DNA from 2 places in the Bradyrhizobium sp. WD16 genome. Region 1 is predicted to be linked to the other one. Evidence: riboswitches for the same ligand, from Rfam matches in the RefSeq annotation. Region 1 holds a riboswitch; the other holds the start of a gene.
The links. Region 1 has a riboswitch for cobalamin ahead of DB459_RS12200 (DUF1636 domain-containing protein). Riboswitches for the same ligand answer to the same signal wherever they lie in the genome.

Region 1 (3,608 bases):
GCCGCAATGCCGAGGTGGTGTTGTCGAGGCCGCCTTCGCGCAGATAGCCGTCGAGTTCGGTCAGCAGCCGCGGCTGTGCCGTCGAGAGTGCCGCGAGCCGCGGATCGGGACGGCCGTCGCCGGGCAGCAGCGCCAGGATGGTGCCGGCGCCGCGGCAGGCCGCGGCGAGCTCCTCGGCGCCGTAGCGCCAGTAATCGAGTCCGCCGATCAGGCGCACCACGACGACCTTGGCCGCGGCGATCACCTGCTCGACATAGAGGTCCACCGACATCGGATGGCGCAGGCGCGACAGGTTGGCGAGCCGCAGCGACGGGCGGTCGGCGCCGAGCCGCGACCAGGCGGCGGCCGCCGCCGCGAGATCGGTGTCCGAGAACGACAGCAGCACCATGTCGGCCGGGCTCTGGCCGAGATCTTCGGCGACCTCGGCTTCGTCCAGCGTATGCTGCTCCCGGACCAGCAGATGCATGAGGTCAGCCCAACGCTCCGGCCTCGATCACCCCGGCCGCGATGCCGGCGCGGTCGAGACCGTTGCGGCCGATGACCACGAGGTGCCCGTGGCGCGGCTCGCCGGCATTCCAGGGACGATCGAAATGATGGCGGAAGCGGGCGCCGACGCCTTGCAGCTCGAGGCGCAGCGGCCGGCCGGCGACGGCGACAAAGCCCTTGATGCGCAGGATGTCGTGCTGCTCGACGACGCTCTTGAGCCGCTCGACGAGGCTCTCCGGTCTTGCAATCTCCGGCATGGCCACCACGAAGCTCTCGAAATCGTCGTGCTCGTGGTCCGGCGCGTCGTCGTGATGCGACGGCCGGGCGGCGAGATCGGCTTCGGCCGCGGCGTTGAGACCGAACAGCGTGGCGAGGTCGATCTTGCTCTCGCGCGCCGCGACCACCTTGACGGCGCGCGGCAGCCTGGCGGCGATCTCGCGGGCGAGCGCCTCGACCTGTTCCGGCGCGAGCAGGTCGGTCTTGTTCAGGATGACGAGATCGGCGGCGAAGAGCTGGTCCTCGTAGACCTCGGCCAGCGGATTGTCGTGGTCGAGGGTCTCGATCTCCGCGCGCTGGGTGGCGACGGCGGCCGGATCGTCGGCGAAGCGCCCGGCGGCGACGGCGGGGCCGTCGATCACCGCGACGACGCCGTCGACCGTCAGCCGCGACCGCAGCGATGGCCAGCTGAACGCCTTGAGCAGCGGCTTGGGCAGCGCCAGGCCCGAGGTTTCGATCAGGATGTGCTCGGGCGGCTGCGGCCGCTCCATCAGCGCTTCGATGGCCGGGACGAACTCGTCGGCCACGGTGCAGCACAGGCAGCCATTGGCGAGTTCGACGATGTCGGTCTCGGCGCAGGCCTGGAGGCCGCAGCTCCTGATGGTCTCGCCGTCGACGCCCCGGCTGCCGAATTCGTTGACGATCACGGCGAGCCGCCGTCCGGCGGCGCCCTCCATGATATGGCGCAGCAGCGTGGTCTTGCCGGCGCCGAGGAAGCCGGTGATGATCGTCACCGGCGTTTTCGTGGCGTGGAGTTTGTCGGTCATGAGGCTCCGTCCGGTGGCGGCGTGAGCGGGGGAAAGCGGCCGAGCATGGCGTCCTGCAGCGAGGCCGGCCGCCGGGAGGGCAGCACCGCACCCGATTTCGAGTCGCGGTAGATGCGCAGGTAGGTCAGCACGTCATTGAGCTTGCTGTCGTCGAGGTGACCGAGCAGGTAGCTCCATTTGCCGGGCGTGGAGACGGCGGCCGCGCAGCCGCGCTGGCAGGAGACGAGGCAGGTCACTTCCTTCAGCTCGATCCAGTCGCCGTCGCCGCGCTCGCGCAAGGCGCGGGCGAATTGCTGATGGAGTCGCCGCCCGGCCGGCGCCATGCCGTCGCGCTCGGCTTCCCCGGCGCGGCAGGTGACGCAGACATGCAGGCTGACGGTCTGGCCTTCGGCCATCGGCGGACTTTCCCAAATGGCCTGGCGTCAAACGCCTGAGGCCGGATCAGTGGGACGCCGACTGCCCCTGGGGATCAGGGTGAGGTGTAAGATACACAGCCGCCACCGGGGCGCCCCGCCCGGTACCGCAGTCTTCCTTTGATGGCAGGTCTCCTGGCTCGCGGATCAGTCGCGTTCGTCCGTCTTCCCAGGAGCGAACTCCCAGTGACCATGAGACAAAACGCTTTCCGCTTACAGTTGCGGGGGCAGCCGCCGCCTTGGAGCCGATTGGCTCCTCACGGTGTTCCCTCTTTAACCATCCTCACGGACGGACCATCGGCCGGCACTATGATCTGCGGGGACGGTCGATGTCAATCAGGCGGCCCCACCGGGCGGATTGACCAGGTGGCGCATGCCATCGAAGCGCGCAGCTTCTCGGCAGGCCTGCAGCCCGTCTCGACGCCATCGGCGCAATCGGGAGCGTGCGATGCTTTGATGTCGCAGGACGGTCGGGCAGGTCATCGTATGATCTGGATGATGTGCGTGCCGCCGGCCGCGCGCTTGACGATCATCGATTCGCGATCGATCCCGCGCCCTTGTGGTGACAACGCTTAGCGCGTTCATCCTTTGTTATCGATGTCAGAACTTGGACGCCTCGAGGCGATACAACCAGTGCTGGCAATCTCCCGGAATTTATAGTTCATCAAAGCTTTGTCGCGATTTTGTTCCCGAAGCCGCCAGGTCGGCGCTGCGGGATCGGGGATGCCGGGGTATCTGAGCTCCTATTTATCGAGGCTGTTCGCCGGCGATCTGGCGGCCTTCGGCGGACCGCCGACGGACGAGACGGTCGCCGGCCATATTCGGGCCGAACAGGTCTCGCTGGTGCTTCGCTATTCGCCCGGCATCATGCTGGCCAACGCCTGCAACGCGGCGGTGCTGGCCATCGCCCTGTGGCCCTCGCCGGACCGATTCCCTGCCCTGGTCTGGGCTGCTGTCGTCGGTTGCGGCACGCTCATCGTCGGACTGAAGGCCTTTTCGTCGCGACGGATCGCCAAGCCGCAGTTCGTCTCCCGCGGCACCATGCACCGGCTGGTGCGCAATGCGTTCATTCTCGGCCTCGCCTGGGCGGTCGTGCCGGCGGCGTTCTTCGCCGACGCCTCGAACGGCGGCCAGATCGTGATCACCTGCCTTTGTGCCGGAATGCTGGCGGGCGGCGCGCTCGCTTTTGCCACGATCCCGGTGGCAGCGATTGCGTTCACGACGCCGATCTTTCTGGGGACGGCGATCTGCATCGGCGGCGCCGGCGATTTCGTCTACCTGCTGGTCGCCATCCTGGTCGTGGTTTATGGATCCGTGCTGCTGCGCGGCATCTTCGCCAACGCGTTCGAATTCACCCAACGCCTCATCTCCCAGCTCGAAGCCGAGAAGATCGTCCGGCGGGACGCCCTGACGCATCTGCCGAACCGCTTCGCCTTCAACGAAAGCCTTGAAGGCGCGTTGCGCCGGCAGGCGCGCTCGGGCGAGGAGTTCGCCATCCTCCTGCTCGATCTCGATCGCTTCAAGGAGGTGAACGACAGGTTCGGTCACCCGGCGGGAGACGAATATCTCGTCCAGGTCGCGGCGCGGCTGCAGCGATGCACCCGGGAGAACGAACACGTCGCCCGCATCGGCGGCGACGAATTCGCGCTGATCATGGCCAATCTGA
Region 2 (3,608 bases), 1.1 Mb from region 1:
GCCGTTGACATCGGTCGAATTTCGGTCGAGCCCGATATGCTCCAGCCGCAAGCCGCCAACGAGCGCGAATGTTCGCGTGATCTTCAGGCGGTCTTCTACTGACAGTGACTCATTGTCGATCCTTGCGGTCTGCTGCTGCGTCGTCAGAGGCCCGTAGTATCCCCTGATCGGATCGACCAGCGTGACCAGGTCGTGCGGGAAATTGGCCGCGCCCGGGCGGACGAAGTCGAGGCCGCTCGCCGCAAAGGTTGCCACCAATCGGTTTCCCAAGCCCGCGATGTCGGAGTCCCACGTCAAATCGGTGATGCTTCCCGCCAGTTTCTGGTTGTGCGCCACGAAGAACCGCTCTCGATCGACCAGGTTCAGACTGGCGTTGAATGCTTCCACCTCGTTGTTGAACCACTCACGTTCCGCGCCGTAACCATAGACTTGGCTCTTCAGTGTCAGATTCGGCGCAACAGTGAGCTCGAAACCGCCACGAAGCCACAGCTCCTTTGCATCGGTATGGTTGTCGAGTACGTTGTAATTGGTCGTGAAGGTGCGGTCATCGATCGTGACGGGCCCGAGATTCGAACCATTGTAGTTCGAGACGTAGCTTCCGGAGACGATGCCGGTCGTGGCATGGGGGCCGCTGAATGCGGCAGAGACCAGCGGTGCGCCCCAGTAGGCCTTCGACCGGTCTTCCTTGTACTCGATGGCCCCCCAGATCTTGAAATTGTCCGATAGGCGGTAGTTCAGTCGACCTGACACATCCAGTAACCCGGTGTTCGTATCGTCGACAAAGCCGCTTAGCGACGACCGGCTGATATCGAACCGGTAGTCCAGTCCCTGAATGTTGGTGCTTCCGCCTGAGCCGTAGTAACTGCGGAAGGACGATAGTGAGTCGTATGAGAAGAGCGCCTCGTTCCGGATCGGGCCGGTGTGCGGTTGTTTCGTCACGAAATTGACGGCGCCGCCACTCGCGCCTTCTCCTGACATAAGAGAAGCGGGTCCTTTCAGGAATTCGACGCTTTCCAGATTGGCCGTGTCCATGAACCGAGACGTCATGTTCTGAGGGCCGACCTTGATGCCATTGTAGAGCACATTGATCTGGCTGTTGGTAAAGCCGCGCATTGAGAAGGCTGACGGCTCGGCGGGATTATCGCCCGACGTCACGCCGACCGCGCCCTGCGCCACTTCCGTTACTGTTCGATAGCCGCGGTCGCCGATGGTCTGTTGCCCGATCACTTCGATGGTCGCGGGAACCTCGCGCGCGCTCAAGCCCAGTCGCGAAGCGCTTTCGGCAACGGTTCCGGTGTTGAGCGGCGTCTGCACCGCGTTTCGGGCGTCTTCCTTCTGCTCGGTGGCGTTGGATGTCGCTCCGATTGGTGCTGCCGGGCGCGGGCGCGATCCCGAATCGCGGCTCCGCTTTGTCCCCGTTCGATTTTGGGTCGCCGGCGGAGAGACCTCGATAGGCGGCAGCTGACTGGAAGAGGGAAGCTGCTGTCCCTGCGCGGCAGAGACGTCAAGCGCGAGCATGGAGACGAGAAAGCCGGATGCAAACAGGAAATTGCGGCGCGGGTCGCCGGTGGTGGCAGAAGACAAGGTTCGGACCTCGGTATGACGTCAGTGGCACGTCACAGCGAGCCAAGTTTCACCTTTAGGCCGACAACCTTCAGTGAAGCAATGTCTGTACTCCCCGACCGACATTTTCGCGTGTGACCACGGCTGACGGCAGGTCTCCTGGCTCGCGGGTCGTTACCTTGCGTCGCCTTCCCGGGGCCGAGTCGCCCAGTGGCTCGTGACACAAGGTTCGCCGCTTACAGTTGCGGGGGCAGCTGCGGAATCGAGCAAGCTTCCTTGCACCGCATTCCCTTTTCATCCCCAATAATGAGGAACCGTCCCGAATATCTAAAGCTATGTCGCGCTGGGAGTCAAATGCAGCCGCCGCCAGCAGCGCGGCTGAGATGGCGCCATCATTTGTTTGTTCAGCCAACCAGGTTTGGGGTCGTCAGCGGACGGTCGTGCCGTCTTGCGTCGGGGCAATCGGTCGGAGAAATTCGGACAATCGGCGTGGTCAGAGGAAGCCTTCTACTTTTCTCGAATTGCGCCATGAGCCCCGACGCGCCAATGGGCTAACAGCATACAGAGGCAAGGATTCAAATCAGCCTCGTCGCCTTCAAGCCGGCATGGCCGTGCCGGCCGATGTTGGGCGGTAGCGCACAGTGGTGCCGGGCGGCGGCACCAGCATGCCTCCGCTTCAGAGACTGCCAGCGTACGAATCTCGGCATTCGCTTCGAAGCATCACTGTCGAATCGACTGGTACCGACGGCCTCGACTGCTCACGCCTCCGGCGATGAACATCCGACAGACAGCGCGTCTGTCGCAAAAGTTGGAATACTCATTTCGTGCGACCGCCGAAAAACAGAATAGTCCGTGACATCCATACATTTTATGGTGGAAGCATCGAGACCTGCTCAACAGGAGCCGCCGTGACCAGCCCGTTTTTCGTCTCCCGTCGTTCCCTGCTCAGCGTGCTTGCGGGAGGCCTCGTCGCCGGCAGCGCAGGAGCGCAAACCAGGCGAGGCTCGGATAGCGATCTCGGCGGGGTCACGCTGCGCGTGGCCCATTACAAGGGCGGTTGGCGCGCCCTGCTTCGGGCCGCCGGGGAAGACAAGACGCCATACAAGATCGACTGGAAGGAGCTCAACAACGGCGTCCTGCACATCGAGGCGCTCAACAGCGATGCCCTCGATCTCGGTTCGGGCAGCGAAATTCCTGCAATGTTCGCCGCCCGCCAAAATGCCAATGTGCGCTTCATCGCTGTGTCGCACGAGGACCTCAACACCCAGGTCACCGTCGCTGCCAAGGATTCGCCGATACGTTCGATCGCGGATCTCAAGGGCAGGAAGGTCGGTTACGTGCGCGCAACGACCGCCCACTATTTCCTGTCCAAGCAGCTCGAGGAGGTCGGCCTTTCCTTCAACGACATCGACGCCATCAACCTGACGCCGTCCGACGGCTATTCGGCCTTCACCTCCGGTAAGCTCGATGCCTGGGCGATCTACGGTTACAATGGTCAGCTCGCCATATCCAGGCAGGGAGCGCGCCTCCTGAAGACCGGCGTTGGCTATCTTTCCGGAAATTTCCCGGTCTATGCCAACCCGAAGGCCATCGACGACGCCTTGCGTCATGCGGCCATGGCCGACCTTTTGCTCCGGATCCAGCGCGCCTATGCCTTTGCCAACAAGAATTTCCCGGTCTACGCCGCGGCACAAGTGGCCGAAACGCATTTGCCGCTCGACGATATCCTCGATCAGTTCGCCCATCGCAGCACCGACTTTTCGCTCGTCGGCGTGACACCGGATATACCCGATACCCATCAAAAGGTCGCCGACACCTTCCTCAAGCTCGGCGTTCTCGACACCCGGGTCGAAGTCGCAAGGTTCTGGGACACCAGCTTCAGCGAGATCCTCGCCAACGGCGCGGCCAAGCTGGCAACGCAGTGACGCGATCGCTGACCGGCGCATTCTGATGGACGTAGCGCGCTGAGAATGAAGCGAACTTCGGATTCGGGGCTCTAGTGTCCCGGTTCTAGCGTTCGTATTTCCTTGCAGCGAGCACTTCTA

Region 2: it holds a riboswitch for cobalamin, as region 1 does, so the genes downstream of both, DB459_RS07160 (TonB-dependent siderophore receptor) here and DB459_RS12200 (DUF1636 domain-containing protein) in region 1, are expected to answer to the same signal.

Annotation. Positions count from the first base shown of each region.
Region 1 covers NZ_CP028908.1:2,636,017-2,639,624, forward strand. Annotated here, with positions in the region: gene cobN (cobaltochelatase subunit CobN) at 1-466, opposite strand, end outside; gene cobW (cobalamin biosynthesis protein CobW) at 471-1,529, opposite strand; gene DB459_RS12200 (DUF1636 domain-containing protein) at 1,526-1,924, opposite strand; cobalamin riboswitch at 2,050-2,256, opposite strand; gene DB459_RS12205 (bifunctional diguanylate cyclase/phosphodiesterase) at 2,666-3,608, shown strand, end outside.
Region 2 covers NZ_CP028908.1:1,539,518-1,543,125, reverse strand. Annotated here, with positions in the region: gene DB459_RS07160 (TonB-dependent siderophore receptor) at 1-1,518, opposite strand, end outside; cobalamin riboswitch at 1,695-1,897, opposite strand; gene DB459_RS07155 (ABC transporter substrate-binding protein) at 2,472-3,488, shown strand.